One region of the Bradyrhizobium sp. th-b2 genome, then DNA from elsewhere that is predicted to be linked to it. Evidence: predicted binding sites of a transcription regulator. Region 1 holds the regulator's gene; each other region holds the start of a gene.
What was found. Region 1 encodes LexA, which represses DNA repair genes until DNA is damaged. Its sites were predicted from a motif close to TGTTCNNNNTGTGTTCNG; they were not measured.
Positions count from the first base shown of each region.

Region 2: a site for LexA is predicted at 4,727-4,744, ahead of uvrA (excinuclease ABC subunit UvrA). Genes of this name have one in related genera too.
Region 3: a site for LexA is predicted at 650-667, ahead of K359_RS0130200 (single-stranded DNA-binding protein). Genes of this name have one in related genera too.
Region 4: a site for LexA is predicted at 1,367-1,384, ahead of K359_RS0126070 (ribonuclease T2). Genes of this name have one in related genera too.

Region 1 is NZ_AUGA01000015.1:105,323-111,323, forward strand. It holds gene K359_RS0119280 (hypothetical protein) at 1-123, opposite strand, end outside; gene K359_RS0119285 (hypothetical protein) at 286-714, opposite strand; gene lexA (transcriptional repressor LexA) at 1,058-1,762, opposite strand; gene glp (gephyrin-like molybdotransferase Glp) at 1,996-3,207, opposite strand; gene K359_RS0119300 (HAD family phosphatase) at 3,233-3,859, opposite strand; gene K359_RS0119315 (helix-turn-helix domain-containing protein) at 4,935-5,384, opposite strand; gene K359_RS0119320 (mercuric transporter MerT family protein) at 5,433-5,819, shown strand; gene K359_RS0119325 (cation transporter) at 5,834-6,001, shown strand, end outside.
Region 2 is NZ_AUGA01000029.1:46,181-52,181, reverse strand. It holds gene K359_RS0130230 (cytochrome D1 domain-containing protein) at 1-180, shown strand, start outside; gene K359_RS0130225 (PRC-barrel domain-containing protein) at 526-849, shown strand; gene K359_RS0130220 (tol-pal system YbgF family protein) at 970-1,605, opposite strand; gene uvrA (excinuclease ABC subunit UvrA) at 1,656-4,640, opposite strand; gene K359_RS0130210 (outer membrane protein) at 4,896-5,555, opposite strand; gene K359_RS0130205 (outer membrane protein) at 5,861-6,001, opposite strand, start outside.
Region 3 is NZ_AUGA01000029.1:39,964-45,964, reverse strand. It holds gene K359_RS0130205 (outer membrane protein) at 1-387, opposite strand, end outside; gene K359_RS0130200 (single-stranded DNA-binding protein) at 842-1,327, shown strand; gene K359_RS0130195 (DUF2306 domain-containing protein) at 1,580-1,978, shown strand; gene gyrA (DNA gyrase subunit A) at 2,192-4,921, shown strand; gene K359_RS0130185 (hypothetical protein) at 5,329-5,514, opposite strand; gene K359_RS0130180 (transglutaminase family protein) at 5,777-6,001, shown strand, end outside.
Region 4 is NZ_AUGA01000023.1:33,132-39,132, forward strand. It holds gene K359_RS0126065 (23S rRNA (adenine(2030)-N(6))-methyltransferase RlmJ) at 1-376, opposite strand, end outside; gene K359_RS0126070 (ribonuclease T2) at 637-1,323, opposite strand; gene K359_RS0126075 (hypothetical protein) at 1,438-1,932, opposite strand; gene K359_RS0126080 (hypothetical protein) at 2,097-2,396, shown strand; gene K359_RS0126085 (DUF3617 family protein) at 2,441-2,971, shown strand; gene K359_RS61560 (hypothetical protein) at 2,925-3,431, opposite strand; gene K359_RS0126090 (TonB-dependent siderophore receptor) at 3,921-5,900, shown strand; gene K359_RS0126095 (ATP-binding protein) at 5,939-6,001, opposite strand, start outside.

The sequences.
Region 1 (6,001 bases):
CTCGGGAAACTGCTCCCAGACCTTGAGATCATCGGCCGTCACTGTCAGCCAGCCGAACCGGAACAAGTAGCGGCCCGGCTCGGTGACGCGTCCAGCCTTTTGCCATGTGACCTTGTCGACCACTGCGCAGGTTTCCGTGAGTGCACGTCTTCCGTACGCGATGATGCGCCAAGGCGCTCGCCGATGCAAATCTCCTCATGCGCCCCGGAAGCGGAAATCCGGGGTCGCTCGAAATCGCTTAAGGTCATCCGCCGCCGAATGGCTCATTCCGCGGCGACGATGCGCTCAACCCAAAAACAGCGACGCGAATGCGGAGGGGCGCCGCTCCACAACCTTCGGCTTGTGCTCGACCTGCGGATGCAGTGCCGGCAACTGCAGCACGCTGACGCGCTGTCCCTCGACGAGCTGGGTTACCAGAACATGGCTGCCGTCGGGGAATTCGACCGCATCATGATGGCGATCGGGCACGTCGGGCTCGACTTCGTTGAACACGCCGACGCGGAAATTCATCGTCTTGGTCCAGATCCAGCGGCTGTCGTAGCGAACGTTCTCGGCGAAAGCGAGCTCGGTGCCCGGCAGCATGCAGACCGCGACAGTGGGATCGTTCTCCGAAGCAAAGCCGCGGGTCGACGTGCCGCGGAAAGTCGTGGTGATCAGCGTCTCTCCGACAATGGCGGGGCGCGATGCCACGGCGTGCAGACTATAGTCACACATCGGATGGCTCCTCTTTTCGAGGTAGCGACCCGTGCCTCTCCCTGAGGCGCAGGCCTCTACCAGAGTGGACGATAGCAAACGAGTGTCTGCTCGTTTCTGGGCGATTGTACGACTGGCCGTCGAACGCCTCAATCACAAACGCGCTACACTGCGCGAGAGGTATCGGGGCGCATCCAAGCTGGTCCGCACGCTGCGCTATCTTCCAAGGAACGATCCGATCTGTTGCTCGTTCCTGGATCGGGACGACTTTTTCTTCAAATCGTCATCCCGCTCCATATGTCTGTTCGAGCATGGTCTTTTCGGAAAACCGCTTCGCACTTTTCCGGATCATGCTCCGCCGCCGTCAGTATTTGCGATACAGCCCGATCAGCTTGCCCTGGATGCGGACCCGGTTCGGCGGCAGGATGCGCACTTCATAGGCAGTGTTGGCCGGCTCGAGCGCGATCGATGCACCGCGGCGGCGGAAGCGCTTCAGGGTGGCTTCCTCCTCGTCGATCAGCGCCACCACGATGTCGCCGGTGTTGGCGACGTCGTTGCGCTGGATCAGCGCCATATCGCCGTCGAGGATGCCGGCGTCGACCATCGAGTCGCCGCGTACCTCAAGCGCATAATGCTCGCCGGAGCCGAGCATGTCGGGCGGCACGCTGATGGTGTGGCTGCGGGTCTGCAGCGCCTCGATCGGCGTACCGGCCGCGATCCGGCCCATCACCGGGACGGCGACCGGACGGTTGCCGTCGTCCTCGGCGATCGGCGGCGTGCTGCTGCGCTTGCCGAGGGTGCCCTCGATGACGCTTGGCGTGAAGCCACGGCGGCCGTTGCCGCCGCCGGCCGACAGCTCGGGCAGCTTGATGACCTCGATGGCGCGGGCGCGGTTGGGCAGGCGGCGGATGAAGCCGCGCTCCTCCAGCGCAGTGATCAGGCGGTGGATACCGGACTTCGAGCGCAGGTCGAGCGCATCCTTCATCTCGTCGAAGGAGGGCGGCACGCCGGCCTCTTTCAGACGTTCATTGATGAAACGCAGAAGTTCGTACTGTTTGCGCGTGAGCATCTCGAGTATTCCCCCGGTTGGTAGCGTCGTTCGATTCCGAGACTCTTCAGTTGGGGCCTTCAGACGGGGCCTGATCTCGGGAGCGCAATGCTCCCTGGCGGCTTCCCGATTGTAGACACCAGCACTCGAAACAAATCATGAACGGACACTATATGTTCGATATGTGTTCCGCAACCACTTAATTTCCGGTGAACGCATCAGGACGGCGCGCAATCGGCTAGCCCGCGAAAACCTCACTCAGGCAGCATCAGGATCTCGCATTCACTGCCCTTGGCGGCGGCGGGGGCGAACGGCGGACGCACCAGAAGTGCCCGTGCCGCAGCGAGATTCCCGAGCAGCGAAGAATCCTGCTGCATCACCGGAGTCGCGATCGGCGCGCCGTCCTCGCGCTCCTCGAGACGCGCGCGCAGATAGTCCTCGCGCTGGTCGTTGGCGGCGAGGTCGCGGCCGAGCAGGGCGGTCGTGCGGACATGATGGATCGTGTTCCGGCCGCTCAAAGCCCGAATCAACGGCACCAGAAACAGGAAGGCGCAGACATAGGACGATACCGGATTGCCGGGCAGGCCGATCACCCGCATGGCCCCGAGCCGGCCGTGCATCATCGGCTTGCCGGGCCGCATCGCGATCCGCCAGAACGCCATCGCGACGCCCTCGGCCTCCAGCGACTGCTTGACCAGATCGTGGTCGCCGACCGAGGCGCCGCCGGTGGTGATCAGGATGTCGGCGCCGGTCTCGCGCGCCCGGCGGATGCCGGCGGTGGTCGCTGCCACCGTGTCGGCGGCAACCCCGAGATCGACGGTCTCGGCGCCTTCGGCGCGCGCCAGTGCCCGCAGCGCATAGCCGTTGGAATAGACGATCTGGCCAGGGCCGGGCCTTGAGCCCGGCATCACCAGCTCGTCGCCGGTGGCGAGCACCGCGACCTTCGGGCGGCGGCGCACCGCGAGTTCCGGATAGTTCATGGCGGCCGCCAGCGAAAGCGCGCGGTCGGAGAGGCGGCTGCCACGGTTCAGCAGCAGGTCGCCCTCACGGAAGTCGACGCCGGCCGGGCGGATGTGCCGTCCTGGGCTCGCAGCCTCCGTGATCGAGATGTGGTCGCCGTCGAGCCGGGTGTCTTCCTGGATGATGACGGCGTCGGCGCCATGGGGGATGACGCCGCCGGTGAAGATCCGCACCGCTTCGCCGGCACTGAGCGTCCGCTCGAACGGCCGGCCGGCGGCGACTTCGCCGATCACCTTGAGACGGGCCTCGAGATGAGCCGCATCGGCGGCGCGCACCGCGTAGCCGTCCATGGCCGACATCGGCTCCGGCGGCTGGGTGCGGCGCGCCGCGAGGTCGTGCGCCAGCGTGCGGTGGTAGGCGGCATCGAGCGCGACCATCTCCTCCGGCAGCGGTTCGGCGCCGGCAAGAACGGCGGACAGGGCATCGGCAACCGGCATCAGGGCCACGCGCAAAACTCCTCAAGGCAAATGGTCAAATACCAAGTGCGGTCAGCGCCCTTGCCACGTCATCCGTCGATGTCACGTGGATGGCTTGAAGGCCGCGCGCCCGCGCACCTTCGATATTGGCAGCCAGATCGTCGAAGAACAGGATCCGCGACGCCGGCACGCCGATCGCTTCTATCACATGATCGTAGGCCGCGGCGTCGGGTTTCCGAAGGCCGATGTTCGAGGACAGGAACACGGTCCGGAAGTGGCTGAGCAACTCGGCATAGGCGACCGAGAAATGCGCGACATGGGCCGGGTTGGTGTTGGAGAAGGCGTAGAGCGGCATTCGCCTGGCTGCGGCCGCGAGCAAGGGGGCGATGCCTGGCATCTCGCCGGTGAAGATCGAATTCCAGCCCTCGAGGAATTGCGCGTCGGTGAGCTCGACGCCGAGTGACCGGCGCAGGCTGGTAAAGAACGTCGCGTCGTCGATCCGGCCGATCTCGTGATGCTTGTAACTGTCGTCGACGACGAAACGGCCGGCGAGGTCGGCCGGCGCGCAACCGGCATGCTGTGCCCAGTGCGTCATCGCCTTGTCGAGGCTGATATCGAGCACGACGCGGCCGATATCGAACAGCAGCACGTCGACGGAAGTGGGAGAGAGTTGCGAGGTCATTGCGTGAAACCATGTACGAAAATTGCGGGCAGGCGGCAATCTCCCCGATTTGTGCGGCAGGCATGCGACTTCCCTGTCGTCCCGGCGAAGGCCGGGACCCATACGCCGCAGCAATTGTAGTGAACGGGACTCGTCGTTCCAGCGACGCTCAACAATATTCTTTTGTGGTTATGGGTCCCGGCTTTCGCCGGGACGACGGTGAATGTGTGGCACGGTCTGTGGGGCATGCGCCCGCATTCTCGCGACATGATTTGTCCGAGCCTTGCTTCTCGTTCCGCCCTCTCCTTGAAGAGGGCGCAGGGAAAGCCGGGTGCCGATCGCACCCATGGGCCCCGAGCAAAGGTAGAAAGCTCGGGGGTAGGACCACAGGTGTAACCGGAGCAATCCGGCTTTCCCTGCGCGATGGCTTACGGATTATTTCGTGCTCTCCCCGGCGAGACTGGGCTTTTTTGTCACCGCCTTCGCAAAACGCTTTCGCGCTTTGCTTGGGGACACCGGCCGCTAGGGCGTCAGGACCACACGACTTCCCCGTCCGCTTCGCGTGCTCTCGTCAGTCACACGCTCGGCGTCCACCGCATCTCACCGCAACACCCGTGACGATGCGCAGCGCCCCTCGATCGGGTGAGACGGGGAGATTCATACACTGAGTTGGGCGTGCCGATAAACAGAAAGATTTTTGCGCGAGGGGCTTGCGCCGTCGGGCAACTCAGTGGCAGGGCGGCACCGGCTTTGGCGCATCAAGGCACCCTCGGAGCCAGCCTCTCACATCCTCGAAAGCGCCAGGCCGAAATAGGCGATCAGCGCGCCGGTGCTGAGAATGATGACGACGAGCGCTTGCTCGGAGCGTGCCTGCAAGGTTTTCCGGGTCACGGTGATGACGGTCCATCTTCGAAAATCATTCTGTTCAACTAACGTGGGTTCGTGTCCGTTCCGGCTCCCTCCGAGGAACTTTCGGCTTGTCCTGGAAGCACTGATGCAGTCCGTGAAGACCCCTCGCAATTGGGCTGCCGTGGGACCCCAGGTCGCCTACCGCACCTCGACCACCGTCCTCCTTCACGAGCGTCCAACCGGTGCGTCAGACATCGGATATTTGGCTAGTCGGCCGGCCGGCATCCAGAATATCAAGCACCGGACAGTCGGGGGTGGCGCCGTCGGAGCATTGCGCAACCGTTTCCGCCAGGATGGATTCAAGCTTGACGAGGTCAGAGAGTTTTTTACGAACGTTCGCCAGATGTGCGCTCGCGATCTTGTGCACGTCGGCGCACGGAGCGCGTCCTGGCCCTCCCAGAGCCAGCAAGGCGCGAATCTCCTCAAGTGTGAACCCGAGGTCGCGGGATCGCCGGATGAAGACCAATGTCCGTCTTTCGGCCGGTCCGTAGACCCGTCGACCGCTCGCCGTTCGGAACCGCGCGGGCAGCATTTTGATCCGCTCATAATAGCGGATGGTCTCGATGTTCACGCCGCTGAGCTCGGATAGCTCGCCGATCGAGATGTTTCCGACTCCCGAAGACGTGATGGCGCGCATGAAATAGCCCTTGATCCTGTAGTCACTACAGGATGCATGGTTTAGCGCATGATGAGCAATCAGGCGGATCACATTGCCGGCAATCGGCAGCGACAAAGGCTAATCGCGGCGGGCGGCCTGCTTGGCGCGCTTGCGGCGTCGTCTTGCTGCATCCTGCCACTTGCGCTGTTTGGCCTCGGGGTCAGCGGGGCCTGGATCGGGAACTTCACCCGGCTGGCCGCCTATCAGCCGTACTTCATCGCCGCCACGCTCGTGTGCCTCGGGCACGGCTATTGGCTGGTCTGCCGATCCTCAACGCGCGCCTGCGCCGATGGCGAGGCCTGCGCGCGCCCGCTGCCGAACCGCATCGTCAAAACCAGCCTCATCCTCGCAACGATCCTTGTCGTCGCCGCGCTCGGCCTCGACTTCATCGCACCTCTCTTTCTTGACTCATGACTGGAGAATTTCCCATGAACAAGCTTGTCGCCGTCGCGGCTTTTGCCGTCGGCATCATCGCTTCGCCGGCAGTGATGGCCGCAGACAAGACGATTGTCCTGGCCGTGAACAATATGGATTGCGCGGCCTGCCCATCCATCGTCAAGGGAAGCCTTGAAGCCGTTCCCGGCGTTGCCAAGGTT
Region 2 (6,001 bases), on a different contig from region 1:
AATGTCGGCGATTACCCCGAAGGCATCGAGGCGACGGCGGACGGCAAGCGGATCGTGGTCGCGAACTGGGAGAGCAACACGCTCAGCGTGATCGATGCCGCCGAGCTGAAGGTCGTGGGCGAGATCAAGGTCGGCGACGGGCCAAGGGCGTTTGGGGCGTTTCTCAGAAGGACGGAGTAGGGCGGTGCTGGCGGAGTAATGTACCGATAGCGCTGCGAATTCGGTGCCAGCCGTTTGGCCAATTCACCCAACACGCGTCATGCCCGGGCTTGTCCCGGGCATCCACGTCTTGGCTTCTGCAGCAAGTAAGACGTGGATGGCCGGGACGTAGGCGAGCGGAAGCGACGCCGTCCTTCGGACGGCTATGCCCGGCCATGACGGATGTGGGAACACCGGCGCAACGCTCCTTGATGCCACACGCGATACAGGGCGGGTTTGCCGCACCGCGGTAGACACGATCTCTGCACGCCCGGTGAGCGCCAATGCTATAATCTCGGCCGAACAAGGGAAGACAGGGAGGATGCCATGCATCATACCTTGGTGCCCAGCGACCGCGTCGAGCATGTCTGCGTGTTCGGACGCGACGGCACGAAGCTCGGATCGATCGAGCGGCTGATGCTCGACAAGGTGAGCGGAACAGTGGCCTACGCCGTGATCAAGACCGGCGGCGTGCTGAGTACCCACCACCACTTTCCCGTCAGATGGACCGCGCTGCGATTTGATCCCGAGCGGCAGGCCTTCGAGGCCGAGGTGACGCTGGAGGACCTGCGCACAGGGCCGTCCGAGTTGGACGGCGACGCGTTCGACTGGGGCGACCGCTACACGCACCCGAATTACTGGGCGGTGTAGCGAGAAGCTGAGGTTGTCCGAACGTCGTAGCCCGCATGAGCGAAGCGACATGCGGGATCAGCTGTCATCGTTGACAGCAGGTCCCCGGATATCGCTTCGCTCATCCGGGCTACTTGCTTGCTATACGATCGCGGCAAGTCGTTCCCTGATGTCGCGGTAACTTGACCCTATGACGCCGAGCTTCGGATGATACCGCAGTCCGGATACCTCTTTGTCCGCGGCAGCAAGAGCCGTGCGTGCGGCGTTCCTGGCCGAGTCGGTCAGTCCGCAAGCACTCTGAATGAGGGCGCGGCTGCCGTAGAAGCGGAACGCAGTAACTGGAAACAATGGTGGTTGACTTCCGAACTCATCAAGTATCGCGAGGGCCGTCTCGTAGTAGTTCGAGAGTTCGTTTGTCGCGACGATCCACACAAAATCAAGCCATGCCCATGTCTGATTATTTGGCTTGATGCGCATCGTCTGGATCGCGCGTTCATAGTACGCGAGGGCGCCCTCAATGTCCCCCGACGCGGCAAGACAGTCGGCTTTTGCGGAGAGCGCTTGTACGAATCTGATCGAATCTGAGTAACGATCGATCACGTAGTCGAAATGCTTTATCGCGCTGGCGTAGTATTGAGGACCTGTCTCCAATAGCGTGAAGCCTTGGATAAAGACATACTGCGGCCGATTTTGTTCTCGCGCTTTGCGCAAGCGGTGCCAAAATTCGGTCTGATCTTCTTGCGACCAAGATTGCCTTCGGAACCAGTCAACACCCATAAGACCAAGCCAGAAGTGTTTTGACGCCTTGGGACATCAGGGATCCCAATCTACTCCGCCGCCTCGCTCGCGCTGCTCTTCCTCGGCTTGCTGTTGGCCTTCTTCAGCACCGGCGCCAGGAATTTGCCGGTGTAGCTGCGCGGCGCCTTGACGATGTCCTCGGGCGGGCCCCAGGCGACGATCTCGCCGCCGCCGTCGCCGCCTTCGGGGCCGAGGTCGATCACCCAGTCGGCGGTCTTGATGACCTCGAGATTGTGCTCGATCACCACCACCGTGTTGCCTTGGGCGACCAGCTCGTGCAGCACCTCGAGCAGTTTTGCCACGTCGTGGAAGTGCAGGCCCGTCGTCGGCTCGTCCAGGATGTAGAGCGTGCGGCCGGTGGCGCGCTTTGACAGCTCCTTCGCCAGTTTGACGCGCTGGGCTTCGCCGCCTGAGAGCGTGGTGGCCTGCTGGCCGACATGGATGTAGTCGAGGCCGACGCGGTGCAGGGTCTGGAAGGTCTCGCGCACCCGCGGCACCGCCTTGAAGAATTCGGCGGCTTCCTCGACCGTCATGTCGAGCACGTCGGCGATGCTCTTGCCCTTGAACAGCACCTCCAGCGTCTCGCGGTTGTAGCGCTTGCCCTTGCAGGTGTCGCAGGTGACGTAGACGTCGGGCAGGAAGTGCATCTCGATCTTGATGACGCCGTCGCCCTGGCAGGCTTCGCAGCGGCCGCCCTTGACGTTGAAGGAGAAGCGCCCGGGCTCGTAGCCGCGCGCCTTCGCCTCCGGCAGGCCGGCGAACCATTCGCGGATCGGCGTGAAGGCGCCGGTATAGGTCGCGGGGTTCGAACGCGGCGTGCGGCCGATCGGCGACTGGTCGATGTCGATGATCTTGTCGATGTGCTCGAGGCCCTCGATGCGGTCGTGCGGTGCGGCGCCTTCGCTGGCGTTGTTCAGCTTGCGGGCGATCGCGCGGTACAGCGTATCGATCAGCAATGTCGACTTGCCGCCGCCGGAGACGCCGGTGACGCAGGTGAACAGGCCGAGCGGGATTTCGGCCGAGACGTTCTTCAGATTGTTGCCGCGGGCGTTGATCACCTTGATGGTGCGGCGGTGGTTCGGCGGCCGCCGGTCCGGGATCGCAACCGACAGCTCGCCGGTCAGATATTTGCCCGTCAGCGATTTCGGGTTGCGCATGATCTGGTCGGGCGTGCCTTCGGCCACGATGTGGCCGCCATGCATGCCGGCGCCGGGGCCGATGTCGAGCACGTAGTCGGCAAGCCGAATGGCGTCCTCGTCATGCTCGACCACGATCACGGTGTTGCCGAGGTCGCGGAGCCGCTTCAACGTGTCGAGCAGCCGGGCATTGTCGCGCTGGTGCAGGCCGATCGAGGGTTCGTCCAGCACATAGAGCACGCCTGTCAGCCCCGAACCGATCTGCGACGCCAGGCGGATGCGCTGGCTCTCGCCGCCCGACAGCGTGCCGGAGGAGCGCGACAGCGTCAGGTAATTCAGGCCGACGTCGAGCAGGAAGGTCAGGCGCTCGCGGATCTCCTTGAGAATACGCGCGGCGATTTCGTTCTGCTGCGCGTTCAGTGCCGCCGGCACCGTCTCGAACCATTCGCCGGCGCGCCTGACCGAGAGCTCCGAGATCTCGCCGATATGCTTGCCGCCGATCTTGACGCACAGCGCCTCGGGCTTCAGCCGATAGCCGTTGCAGCCGGCGCAGGGCACGTCGGAGAAATATTTGCCAAGCTCCTCGCGCGCCCACTCGCTCTCGGTCTCGCGGTAGCGGCGGTTGATGTTGGTGATGACGCCCTCGAACGGCTTCTTGGTGTCGTAGGAGCGGACGCCGTCCTCATAGGAGAACTTGATCTCGTCGTCGCCGGAGCCATGCAGCAGCGCGGCCTGCACCTTCTTGGGCAGGTCCTTCCACTTGGTGTCGAGCGTGAACTTGTAGTGCTTGCCGAGCGCGGTCAGGGTCTGGATGTAATAGGGCGAGGAGGATTTCGCCCAGGGCGCGATCGCGCCCTTGCGCAAGGTCAGCTCCTTGTCGGGGATGACGAGGTCCTCGTCGATATGCTGCTCGACGCCAAGGCCGCCGCAGGCAGGACACGCGCCATAGGGGTTGTTGAAGGAAAAGAGTCTGGGTTCGATCTCGGGGATCGTGAAGCCCGAAACCGGACAGGCGAATTTTTCCGAGAACAGGATGCGTTCGGGGCCGCTCTTGTCGTGGATCTTTGCGGTCTTCTTCCTGTCCTCTTTCTTCTCGTCCTGCGCGGCCGCCGGCGCGTCGGCATATTCGATCACGGCGAGGCCCTCGGCGAGCTTCAGTGCTGTCTCGAAGCTCTCCGCGAGGCGCTGCGAAAGGTCGGGGCGCACCACGATGCGGTCGACCACGACGTCGATATCGTGCGGGAATTTCTTGTCGAGCGCCGGCGCCTCCGACAGCTCGTAGAAGGTGCCGTCGATCTTGACGCGCTGAAAACCCTTCTTGAGGTACTCGGCGAGCTCCTTCCTGTACTCGCCCTTGCGGCCGCGCACGACCGGCGCCAGCAGATAGAGGCGGGTGCCTTCCGGCAGCGCCAGCACGCGGTCGACCATCTGCGAGACGATCTGGCTTTCGATCGGCAGCCCCGTGGCTGGCGAATAGGGCACGCCGACGCGCGCCCACAACAGGCGCATGTAGTCGTAGATCTCGGTGACGGTGCCGACCGTGGAGCGCGGGTTCTTCGACGTGGTCTTCTGCTCGATCGAGATCGCAGGAGACAGGCCGTCGATCTGGTCGACGTCGGGCTTCTGCATCATCTCAAGGAATTGCCGCGCATAGGCCGACAGCGACTCGACGTAGCGTCGCTGGCCTTCGGCATAGATGGTGTCGAATGCGAGCGACGACTTGCCGGAGCCGGACAGGCCGGTGAACACCACCAGTCTGTCGCGCGGAATCTCGACGTCGATGTTCTTCAGATTGTGTTCGCGCGCGCCGCGGATCGTGATGGCGCGCGATGAGGAGCCGGCGTTCTGTTGGCGCTTCGCCTTGAGCACTTCATCCATTGCGACAATTCCGGGCGCATGATCGGGCGCCTTTTGGGCGCGCATCGCCGGTGCTGCCGGGACCTTGCGCCGATGGGTGAGAAGACTGGAACGTAGGAAGAACGGCGGCAGATTTCCAGTGCTGAGTCGTCTCCATCAACGGATAGTTTGCCCGATGGCAGCAGCCGTCAGCAGGGCTGGTTCCGGCAACGAAAAAGGCCGGCGTTAGGCGCCGGCCTTCCGTGTGAGGTCGTAGCGAAACGACCAGTCCCTGGCTCAGTACTTGGCGACGATCGGGCCGCCGAAGTGATAGTTCACGCCGAACTGGACGCTGTGCAGGTTGAGGTCGCCGGAGGGCACGCCGAAGTAGTTTTCGCTGCTCAGGCTGCGATACAGGTACTCGCCCTTGATCGACCACTGCGGCGCGATGAAGGCTTCGATGCCAGCGCCGACGGTCCAGCCGGAGTGGAAGTTGCTCTGCGAGGTAGTCAGGCCGAAGCCGCTAAGGATAATCTTGTTGTCGATCCAGGCATAGCCACCGGTGCCGTAGAACAGCACCTTGTCGACCGCGAAGCCGAGGCGGCCGCGCACGGTGCCGAGCGCGTCGATCTTGCTCGTCGCGGTGATGCCAAAGCCGGTGGCGGAGGCATTGACGTCAGCCCAGGCGCCGTCGGCCTCAAGGCCGTACACGATGTTGCTGGCCTGCCAGTTGTAGCCGATGGTGCCGCCACCGAAGCCGCCTTCCATCTTCGGATTGCCGGAATCCTCGCTGGCATAGCCACCGAAGCCGCCGATGTAGAAGCCGGTCCAGTTGTAGATCGCGGCCGGCGGCGGAGCCTTCACGTAGGGGGCGCGTGCAGCCATGTCGGCGGCCATCGCAGGTGCAAAAGTGCTCAGTGCGAGCATGCCGGCCGATGCCAGCAAAACATTCCTGATTTTCAAAGTCCGAGTCCCGTTTTCTTGCCCATTTTCTTGTCCCTCCAAACATTGGAGGGAGCGTCACGGGAATGTTGCGTGACGAGCAAAAGTTTCTACACAGAAATCGCGGAGGTTGTGTAACCGGGAAACCACAATGCACGGAAAACGAGCGCGCGAGGTGCGCACGTACCAATAGGAGAGCCGGCGCGAGGCTGGCTCCGGTCTCCGATGCTATGGACCGGGGCGTTCGGCCGTTCGATCGCGCAAACAAAAAGGCCGGCGCAACGCCGGCCTTTCGTCTGGATCAGATCCGCTGCGTGCGATCAGTAGCGCGGAACGACCGGGCCACCCCACTTGTAGTTCACGCGGACGGTGACGAAGTCGACGTCCTGGCGGTCGCGGATGGTGCTGAACAGCGCGCCATTCGGGGTGGTGAGGTTGTAGGTCTTGTCCTGCATGAACAG
Region 3 (6,001 bases), on a different contig from region 1:
GAACGCGTCGATCTTGCTCTGGTTGGTGAACAGGCCCGGGAAGATCGCGCTGCCGTTGCTGCCCTTCAGGTCAGCCCAGTCGCCCTGCGCTTCGAGGCCGAACACCCAGGTGCCCGCCTGCCAGCGATAGCCGATCTGACCACCGGCGACGCCGCCCGTCGCATCGTGGCAACCATCCGATCCGATGAAAGTGCCGCCCGGGAGCTGATCCCAGCAATTGTGGCTCGAACCCCAACCGCCGTTGGCGCCGATATAGAAGCCGCTCCAGTCATAGACGGCGGCGATCATCGGCGGCGCCTTGGTATAGGGGCGGGCAGCCAGATCGGCCGCCGCCGCCGGCGCGGCGAACGCAATCAGAGCAACGGTCGCGAGCAAAAACTTCTTCATCATCAATCCCCAGCTTCCCAAATCGGCTTCCAACTGGTCCCGAAGCACGATCTCAGACGCGAGCGCCCGCGCCATGGTTGGAATCTATACGCTGATTCAACCGGAAACGCCGTCTCCCAAATGCAACACTCGCGGAAGAAGTGCCGACCACGCAAGGTGCTGATTTTGTTGCAAGTTTTCTGAGTGATCACTGCGGGGCAACCGCTGATCCCGTGACCGGCGGCCACGCCAACGCCGTCGCCGGCTGCTACGGCAGGTTGTGGCGAACAAAACTGGAACGGTGACGGCGGCGATGCTATATCTCGATCTCAATAATCGTGGATAACCGCGCGACGGCAAAGGCGTCGGGCCGGCGCCGGCGTATAGGGTCATCCACGACGCCTGCAATGTAAGTGGCGAAGGTTGAGAGTGGCGGCCGATGTCCGGCGCCCGGTTTTTGAGTGGAGATGATGCGATGGCGGGAAGCGTGAACAAGGTGATCCTGGTTGGAAACCTCGGCAAGGATCCGGAAATCCGGCGGACGCAGGATGGCCGTCCGATCGCAAATCTGTCGATCGCCACCTCGGAAACCTGGCGCGACAAGGGCACCGGCGAGCGCAAGGAAAAGACCGAGTGGCACCGCGTCGTGATCTTCAACGAAGGTCTCTGCAAGGTCGCCGAGCAGTATCTGAAGAAGGGCGCCAAGGTGTACATCGAGGGTCAGTTGCAGACCCGCAAATGGACCGACCAGAGCGGCGTCGAGAAGTACTCGACCGAGGTCGTGCTGCAGGGCTTCAACTCCAACCTGACGATGCTCGACGGGCGCAGCGGCGGAGGCGGCAGCTTCTCCGATGATGGCGGCAGCGATTTCGGCTCGGCCGGACCGGTCAGCTCGGCGCCGCGCCGTGCAGTCGCCGCAGGCGGCCGCAACAGCGATATGGACGACGACATCCCGTTCTGACGAGATCGCGCCTCCCACATTCTGTCAGGCGTCGCCCTCGTGAAGATCATTTCCCGGGGCGGCGGTACGACGTGCGAGGGAAGTCCTTTGTGTGGACTATGAGGATAATCTCGTATCAATCTGATATTACGTGATTATCGGAAGATGCCTTTGCGGGTTCCCCGTGCTTTGACACAGGCTTATGTGAATGATATTTACATCGGCCTGCGGCGAGCGATGCCTGGCCGCGCGCATCACCCGAGGGCCGCCATCATGAGCCTCGCGCCATTGCTCGACGCTGCGCCTGCGATCCCGTTCCATGCCTTCGCGGCGATGGCCGCCTTCGTGCTCGGCTCGATTCAGCTCGCCGCACCGAAGGGCACGCTGCCGCACCGGACGCTCGGCTGGATCTGGGTGATCCTGATGCTGATCGTCGCAGGGAGCTCGTTCTGGATCCACCAGATCCGGCTGCTGGGCCCATGGAGCCCGATCCACCTGCTGTCGATCTTCTCGCTGGCGATGCTGGTGCTCGGCGTGACGGCCGCGCGAAGCCACAATGTCCGCCGCCACAAGTTCACGATGATCGGCATTTTCTTCGGCGCGCTGGTCATTGCCGGGCTGTTCACCTTCATGCCCGGGCGGATCATGCATGCCGTGATCTTCGGCCAGTAACTGAGCGAAAAAGGGCATTGCGAAGCCGGTTCCGCCTGGTCTTCGCGAGCTCGCATTTTGCTACGCAGAGCAGGCCCGCCAGGAACCTGCAATGTCGCCGGTAAGTGCATGAAAAAACGAAGGGAAAAACGGCTTGCCGGAGCCGCGTAAGGGTGGTTATCAGGCCCTCGATACGCTATATGATTCCCCAACAGAACTGACCGGATTTCCCCTTTGTCCGAACCCGAAGACGACAAGCCCGGCGAGCCGCCGGTGCCCTCAGATATTCGTCCCGTTTCCATTCTCGACGAGATGAAGAAGTCCTACCTCGATTACGCGATGAGCGTGATCGTGTCGCGTGCGCTGCCCGATGCGCGCGACGGGCTGAAGCCGGTGCACCGGCGCATTCTCTACTCGATGCATGAGCAGGGACACACACCGGACAAGAAGTACGTGAAATCGGCGCGCGTCGTCGGCGACGTGATCGGTAAGTATCATCCGCACGGCGACCAGTCGATTTACGATGCGATGGTCCGGATGGCGCAGGACTTCTCGCTGCGCGTGCCGCTGATCGACGGGCAGGGCAATTTCGGCTCGGTCGACGGCGATCCGCCTGCGGCCTATCGATATACCGAGGCCCGGCTGACGAAGGCGGCGCTCGCCGTTCTCGCCGACATCGACATGGACACCGTCGATTTCCAGCCGAACTACGACAATTCCGAGCGGGAGCCGTCAGTTCTGCCGGCCCGGTTCCCGAACCTTCTGGTCAACGGCGCCGGCGGCATCGCAGTCGGCATGGCGACCAACATCCCGCCGCACAATCTCGGCGAGGTCGTCGACGCCTGTGTGGCGCTGATCGACAACCCGGCGCTTTCGATCGACGAGCTCATCAACATCATTCCCGGACCGGATTTCCCAACCGGTGGCGTCATCCTGGGACGCCAGGGCATCCGCTCGGCCTATCACCTCGGCCGCGGCTCGATCGTGATGCGCGGCAAGGTGGCGATCGACACCATCCGCAAGGATCGTGAAGCGATCATCATCACCGAAATTCCCTATCAGGTGAACAAGGCGACGATGGTCGAGCGGATCGCCGACCTGGTGAAAGAGAAGAAGATCGAGGGCATTGGCGATCTGCGCGACGAGTCCGACCGCGACGGCTATCGCGTCGTCATCGAGCTGAAGCGCGAAGCGGTGCCCGATGTGGTGCTCAACCAGCTCTATCGGTTCACGCCGCTGCAGTCGAATTTCCCCGCCAACATGCTGGCGCTGGATTCCGGTCGTCCGCAGACGATGAATCTGAAGGACCTGCTCACCATCTTCGTCGCGTTCCGCGAGCAGGTAGTGACCCGGCGGACCAAATTCCTGCTCGGCAAGGCGCGCGACCGCGCCCACATCCTGGTCGGCCTTGCGATCGCGGTCGCCAATATCGATGAAATGATCCGCGTCATCAGAACCTCGCCCGATCCGAACACCGCGCGCGAGGCCCTGATGTCGCGCGACTGGCCGGCGCGCGATGTCGAAGCGATGATCACGCTGATCGACGATCCCCGGCATCGCATCAACGACGACGGCACGCTCCGGTTGTCGATGGAGCAGGCGAGGGCGATCCTCGACCTGCGGCTGCAGCGACTGACCGCGCTGGGGCGGGACGAGATCTCCGAAGAGCTCGACAAGCTCGCAGCCGAGATCGCCGACTATCTCGACATCCTGCGGTCGCGCGCCCGCGTTCAGGCGATCATCAAGACCGAACTGGCCGAGGTGAAGCAGCAGTTCGCAACCCCGCGCAAGACCGTGATCGTCGAGCAGGAAGACGAGGTCGAGGACGAGGACCTGATCCAGCGCGAGGACATGGTCGTGACGGTGTCGCACGCGGGCTACGTCAAGCGCGTGCCGCTGTCGACCTACCGGGCGCAGCGCCGCGGCGGCAAGGGCCGCGCCGGCATGCAGACCCGCGACGAGGATTTCGTCTCGCGCCTGTTCGTGGCGTCCACCCACACGCCGGTGCTGTTCTTCTCCTCGCGTGGCCAGGTCTACAAGGAGAAGGTCTGGCGGCTGCCGATGGCAGCGCCGAATGCGCGCGGCAAGGCGCTGATCAACATCCTGCCGCTGGAGCAGGGCGAGCGTATCACCACGATCATGCCGCTGCCGGAGGATGAATCCTCCTGGGGCAATCTGGACGTGATGTTCGCGACCACCAGCGGCACCGTTCGCCGCAACAAGCTGTCCGACTTCGTCGACGTCCGCCGCTCCGGCATCATCGCCATGAAGCTCGGGGAGGGCGAGGCAATCGTCGACGTGCAGATCTGCACCGAGCGTGACGACGTGCTGCTGACCGCCGCCGGCGGGCAGTGCATCCGTTTCCCGGTCACCGATGTGCGCGTCTTCACCGGCCGCACCTCGATGGGCGTGCGCGGCATTGCGCTGGCCGAGGCCGACAAGCTGATCTCGCTCGCGATCCTGCGCCATGTCGAAACCACTTCCGACGAGCGCTCGGCGTATCTGAAGATGCGCCGTGCGGTGGCCGGCGAGACCGCGGCCGAGGAGCCGGTCGAGGCGGAAGGTGAGGAGACGGCGAACGACGCGATCCAGCTGTCGCAGGAGCGCTATGCCGAGCTGTCGGCGGCCGAGCAGGTGGTGCTCACGGTCTCCGTCAACGGCTTCGGCAAGCGGACCTCGTCCTACGAGTACCGTACCACCGGCCGCGGCGGCAAAGGCATCGTCGCGATGAGCGTCAACAACCGCAACGGCAATTTGGTGGCGTCGTTCCCGGTCGAGGACGCCGACCAGATCATGCTGGTCACCGACAAGGGCCAGCTGATCCGCTGCCCGGTGGCCGACATCCGCGTCGCCGGCCGCTCGACCCAGGGTGTGATCGTGTTCGACACCGCGGAGGACGAGCACGTCGTCTCGGTCGAGCATATTCCGGAGGAGGAAAACGGCGCGAACGGGAACGGCGAGTAAGGCCGTTCCCGAACGTGGTTCGTTGCATGCGGCTCCAGGTCAGGCCCCGCCGCGGGTTGATTCATCCCTGATTGCCTGGGCGGGCCGGGCTGCGCCTGTGCGTCGCTTCGCCGAGCTTCGGCACTCGCTTCTCCGTTCGACGAAAGCGACCCGCTCAGGGCGTCTGGGAGGCAGATAGCATTGTAAACAGTACGCTATCGCCGTCTCTTTGCGCTGTTTCGCGGGACGTCGCGTAGCCGTGCACGAGCTCCAGGCCGCCTTCGGAAATATGCCATTTCCAGCGCGTTGGCTCGTTCTGCGCAATCACGGTAACCTCAAGGAGGCGAACGCGGCTTTGTTTGGCCATCTTGCCGATATGCGTCCTGGGCGGCCCGTTTGCCAGTGCGGCCAATTTGGTCGCGCAGGGGTTATCTCTTCTTCTTCGGCGGCGGCGGTGGCGGATCGATCTCGGCGATTTTGCGCAGGCAATCGGCTTCGGTGTCATGCGGGCCCGTCACGAATGTTCCGCTGACTTTTGTGGAATACCAGCCCGAAATCACGCCGAGGCGGACGGACTCTTCAGTCTTGACGTGACGAGGCGAGAGATTTTGCATCAAGGTCTTTCGGTGAGCGCGTTCCGAAACTGTGTCGAACGCGCGGAGGAGGCTTTCAACCATCCGACTCGAACATTCGTCGGGTTCGACTCGCGCCGGCAAGCCGCGCCAGTTCGGCAAGCGCCTCCGTTCCTGCGCGCTATCGCAGCAAATAGCCATCATTTTCTCGCGCGATGCGGGTATTTGTCCGATGAGGCAGATCGTGCCTTGTATTCGACCTCTTCGTAGCCATGTCGGTGGTACAAAGAGGGATGCATTTCGAATGAAGCTTCGCGTCGGATTCGAAATGCACTACGAGTTCCCGCAGCCGACGCCCATCATCATGGTGCTGGGCACGCATTTTACGCGCGCCTCCGACATCATCGTCCCCGACCACCTGACCACCACCCCCTCGGTGCCGATCACGCCGTATCGCGACGGATTCGGCAATTGGTGCAGCCGTATCGTTGCGCCGGCCGGTCCGATGCGGCTGGCGGCCGATGGCGTC
Region 4 (6,001 bases), on a different contig from region 1:
GCGCCGTCGGTTCGATCTCGCAGGCGGTGAGGCGGTCTTGGGGCCGCAGCAGCGCACGCGCGATCAACGGCGAACCGGGATAGGATTTCAGTTCACCTCTCGAATTGAATGCCCTGACGATGTCGAGATACGGCGCGATCAGCGGCAGCGCCTTGTCGGAGAGTCGCGCCTGCATCAGCCGCGCGATGCCGGTGAGCCATTCGCCGCTGCGCTGCGCTTCGCTCGATGTCAGGTCATAGAGTCCGGCGCCGGCATGGGTGTCGATGACGCGGAACGGCGCCTGCTTTTCCTGCAGATAGGTCAGCATGCGTACCAGCACGATGTGCTTGATGACATCGGCAAAGCTGCCGGCGTGAAAGGCGTGACGGTAGTTCATGGGATAGCAATTACCACGTCATTGCGGGGGGAGCGACTTTGTCCGCCGAAGTCCGGAAAGCGAAGACGGAAGCAATCCGTCTCACCATGAGAAAGTCATGGATTGCTCCTCGCAATGGCGCGAAGCAATGGGCTGGAGCATTTTCGGTTCTGACTGAAATCAGAACCGGAGCTCCAGCTTCCTGTTTTGACGGGTTGTCTTCACGCGAAGCGGTGCCCATCCCGGATCAAGTCTGGGACAGGTTTTCGCTCAAAAACGCTCTAGCCGCCGCGAACCGGCGGCATCAGCACCTGATCACGGCGACAGGCACGGCGGTCGGTTTCCTCGCAGGAACGGAATTGCAGGTCCTTGCTCAGGCAGATCCGCACCTCGCTGAGCCGCCTGCTGTCGCAGGTCACCGCGATCGCCGAGCTGCTGAGTCCCGGATTGACCTTGATGAACGCCGCCTCCAGCTCGTCGGGCGCGATCGTCTTCGGCTCCGACAATTGCAGGAATTCCTCGGGGATCTTCACCGCAGCGCGGGCCTTGCGGATGGCTTCGAAATAGGCCCGCTCGCCGAGGCCGGAGCAGGTGCCGTGCTTGTCCCACTCGTTGTAGATCAGCCCGGGCGCCGGCATCAGGTCGAGCATCGAGGTCATGATGTTGCGGGCGAGCCGCGGCGAGGGCCGCTGGCAGTATTCCGGAAAGCCCCGCTCATATTGCGGCCATAGGCCGTGGACCACGAAGGAATACGGCCGTCCGCTGCACTGGGCCTGCGCGCCACGGCCATTGTTGCCGCGCTCGCTCGCCGCCTCGCAGAACGAAGGCGACCACGACAGCGACAATACGTAGAAATCGAACTCGCCCGGCGCATTCTGGCGGCGATCCTGGGCCGATGCCCCCACCGCACCGCATAGAACAAAGGCAATCGAAATCAGAAATCGGGAAATTGTGACCAACCGCGGCATCAAACGCTCCCCTCACTCGACCGCCCGGAGCCTAACAGGCCACCGGAACATTTCAAGAACAAAAGCCGCCGTCTGAATGGCGGCGGCTTCTGCTGTCAGCAATCTGGTCGGAGATTAGGGCCGGGCGGCCTTGCAGGACGGGTTGTAGGCCCAGTTGCGGTCGAGCCCGGTCACGCACCATTCGACGCCTGGGCTGAGGCTGAGTGAGTCGCTGACACCGGCAAAACCGCCGTCCTCGATGATCGAATAGTGTACGCCGCGCACCTTGCCGTCGCTCAACATCACGTCGCCCGAGCAATAGCGACGCGGAATATTGTCGGCCTGCCAGGGGCGGAAGGCGGTTTCGTGGATCCGGTTGAAGCCGGTGATCACGAGCGGCGAATTCCAGAAAGTGGCTTCCTTTTCCTGGAATTGCTCGCTGATGACCCTCAGCGCCCTCTCGCAGGGCGCCACATTGCCGTCATAGCGCGGGCCGGACAGCCAGAAATTCAGCTCGAACGGATTGGCGGCCTCGGCCGTACCCCCGAACGCCAGCAGGCCGACCACGAGTGCGGCGCCGAGGCCAAGCTTTTGGCCGAGTTTAGTGCGGGAGTTGAACAGGTTGCGCATGGGAATCCACCCGATGATCCGATGCGCGGACGGTGCCGCGAAGCCCCGGCAAGGTCAAGTGCAGCGCGGCAACACCTGCGGAGAAGTCCACTTCTAGCGACCGGCTCGTTCTTTTCACGGTGGCCGGCGCACTCTATGTTGCTTCAAGCGAAATGGAGTCTGCGATGCGAAGGAAATTGGCCGCGTGCCTGGTTGCCGTTTGCGGGATGCTGGCCGTCGTACCGGCGCGAGCCGATTGGATGCAGCCGGTGCCGCCGTTCAAGGGCAATGATACCGGCGGTATTATCGCCTATACGCTGGCGGTCCAGAGCGACGCCCGGCAGCTCGCTGTCGATCACTGCGCCTCCTACGGCAAGGTGGTGAAGTTCCTTGCGGTGCAGCGCTATCCGGGCGGCTATCTCTCCTTTGCGTGCCGCTGGGTGCCCTACGGCGCGGCTCAGAGGCCGGTGCGCACGCTCTACTGAGCGCGCCGCTCCATTCTCCGATCGTTCAGCCGGGAGCTCACCGCATGACCCGACAGCTTGCCTTGCTTGGTTCGGCTGTTTGCCTTGTCTTGTCCGCCGGCGCCGCAAGTGCCGTCGACCTGCCGACCCGCAAGGCCGGGCTGTGGGAGATGAAAATGCTGCGTACCGGCGGGCCGATGCCGGAAATCACCATGCAGCACTGCACCGACGAGACCACCGACAAGGAAATGAGCGCGGCGGCATCGCCGATGGCCAAGGAAGTCTGCTCCAAGCAGGATATCCAGAAGACCGCGACCGGCTATGTCAGCGATTCCGTCTGCAGCGTCGCCGGCATGACGGTGCAGAGCCACGCCGAGATCGTCGGCGACTTCAATTCCGCCTACATGGTCAAGAGCACCTCGCATTCCGAGGGCGGCGCGGCCGGCACCCGCGACACCACGATGACCATCGAGGCGAAATGGCTTGGCGCCTGCAAGGCCGACCAGAAGCCCGGTGACATCGTCATGCCCGGCGGCATGAAGATGAACGTCAAGGACATGGAAAAGCTGAAGGGCCTGCTGCCCAAGCAGAAGTAGGGCGCAGCGCACTGACGTCGCGCGCCTGAATGTATCGCCTCTCATCTCGAGAGGCTGTGACGCTTTGCACCACCTCCATTGCGAGAAGCTCGCGACAAAATTGCAAAGCAATTTTGCGCTGAAGCGACGACTTGTCCGCCGAAGCTCGGCGAAGGCGGACGCAATCCAATTCGCAGCTTGCTTGTCGAGGAGCGATGGCTGCTTCGCGCAGCCTAACATCGAGCGCACGTTCGCTCGCCCCGTTAGATGCGATGACATGGATAGCGCGCATCACTTGCGAGGTGTTGGCTTTGATCGCGCACAATGCCAAGGGGTTGCAGGACGAAATCAGCATCATTGAACGATCGCTGCGTGCCTCGCGATCGAGCAATCTGAGAGAGCGAAGACGCGCATCGCATTCTTCGCGCTGCAAGTGTGCTGCGACAGCATGTCGTTTTTGAATCGCTCCAGTGTTGCGCATCTTGAATCGTTCCAGTGTTTCGCATCGGGTGCGCTTCAATGGATTCTATTTTGCGCGTGTGGAATTTCGCTCAACCCGCCGATAAAAGTCCGCCCCAATCGATGCCCGCTGAGTTGCGAACGCGCGGCTCGGTCAAGATTTCCTGGGCAGTGTGGGGATTGTTTGGTGGGAATGGCTTCGTCGCGGAGCATGCGCGGCTTGCTCGGATCAACGGCTGCGATCAATGCGGCGTTTCTCGGTTCGGTGTTGCTCGTGCCAGCGGGGGCAAACGTCGCCAACGCTCAGGCGCAAACCAGTGCTCCGCCGAACAATGTAAGCGTGCTCCCTCCGGTGACGGTGAATCAACCTGATGTGGCAACGAAGCGCGGCGCCGTTGCTTCAAGTCAGCGCACCAGGACTTCGCGAACGACTGCTGTAAACCAGCGCCGCAATGCGGCGCCCGTTCAGAGCCAGGCTCCGCGGGCGCAAGGCGCCGGAGGCGCGATCGGCGTGACGACCGGATACGTGGCAACCAACAGCACCGCCGGCACCAAGACCAACACGCCGCTGCTCGAGACGCCGCAATCGCTTTCGGTCGTGACGCAGAAGGAGCTCAGGGATCGCAACGTTCAGACACTCAAGGACGCCGTCAACTACACGCCCGGCGTCACGACCACGGCATTCGGCTATGATCCGCGGTTCGATAGTTTCTACATCCGTGGCTTCGATGCGACCTATACGGGGATCTATCGGGACGGCCTGCGCCAGGGTGGCGGCAACTTCGCCATTCCCAAGATCGAACCCTACGGTCTCGACAGCTTATCAATCCTCCGTGGTCCCGCTTCGGGTCTCTACGGCCTTGGCTCTCCGGGCGGCATCGTGGATGTCACCACGAAGCGGCCGACGTTGACGCCGTTCGGCGAGGTGCAGCTGCAGGCCGGCAATTATGACCGTCACCAGGGCAGTTTCGATATCGGTGGCCCGGTGCCCGGCAGCGATCAACTGTACTACCGGCTGACGGGTTTGCTCCGTGATGCGAAGACCTGGTATCCCGGCAATGACGACGATCGCGCCTACATCGCGCCCGCTTTGACCTGGCGGCCGGACACCGATACGTCCTTCACCATCCTGAGCGAATATCAAACCAGCCGCACCGCCGCGAGCATCGGCAACTTCCGCACGGCTGACGGTCAATTGACCAACATCTACTCGAATGATCCGGCCTTCAGCGCCATGGACCAGAAGCAGTATCGGATCGGTTACGCGTTCGAGCACAATGTCGACGACGTGTGGACGGTGCGGCAGAACTTCCGCTTCTATCAGGTCGACGTGGACGCGAAATACACCCAGATCGATTCGATCGACAGCAGCACCAATCTGGCGTCGCGCTCCGCCTGGCGCATATTGGACAGCTTCAATACTGTGACGCTCGACAATCAGGCCGAAGCCAAGTTCATGCTCGGCGCGATCAGGAACACGGCCCTGTTCGGCGTTGACTACGGGCATTCCTACTACAACGACAAGATCGGATATGGCGCCGCTCCCGATCTCAATCTCCTGACCATGAACTACGGCGCCCAGGCCATCGCGGCGCCGGCATTCTCGATCTTCAACAAGCAGTCGACCGACGAGGTCGGTGTCTATGGCCAGGAGCAGGCCAGGCTCGGCGGCTTCGTCCTGACGCTCAACGGTCGCCAGAGCCGGGTATCGCAGACGACGACCGCGGGTCTCGACGGCTTGCCGTCAACGCAAAAGGCGACCGCCTTTACCGGCCGCGCGGGCCTCAGCTACGTCTTCGACAATGGCCTTGCGCCCTATGTCAGCTACGCGACTTCATTCAGCCCGCAGGTCGGCGTCGACGCATCGGGATCGCCGTTCAAGCCGACCACCGGCGAGCAAACGGAAGCCGGCATCAAGTACCAGATGCCGCATGTTCCGGTGCTGTTGACCGCCGCGGTGTTCGACATCACGCAGGACAATGTGCTGCGCACCGATCCCAACAACATGGCGTTCCAGACGGCAACCGGTCAGGTCGAATCGAAGGGCGTGGAGCTCGAGGCGAAGCTCGCGCTCAAGCAGGGATTCGATCTCACCGCCGCCTACACCCATCTCAACGTGGTGATCACGCAGGGCAATCCCGATACGACCGGCAATGAGCTCTCCGGCATACCGCGGAATTCCTTCGCCGCGTTTGGCAAATACACGTTCCAGTCCGGCGTCCCCGTCGAAGGGCTCGGGCTCGGCTTGGGTGTCCGTTACATCGGGACGAACTTCGGCAACGACCAGAACACGTTCCAGAATGCGGCGACAACATTGTTCGATGCCGTGATCGATTACGAGCTCGGCAAGCTGGACCGGCGATTGCTCGGAGCCACGATGCGGCTGAACGCCACCAACCTGTTCGACAAGCACTATCAGACCTGCCAGTCCGGCTATTGTTATGCCGGCGAACGGCGTCAGGTCATCGGCACCTTGTCCTATCGCTGGTAGCGGCCATTCCTGAGCTTCGAGCCGAAGGCAGAGCTTTGCTACACCGGCACCCGTACCGCCGCCCGCAAGCCACCCATCGGGCTCTCGCTGAGCATGATGTC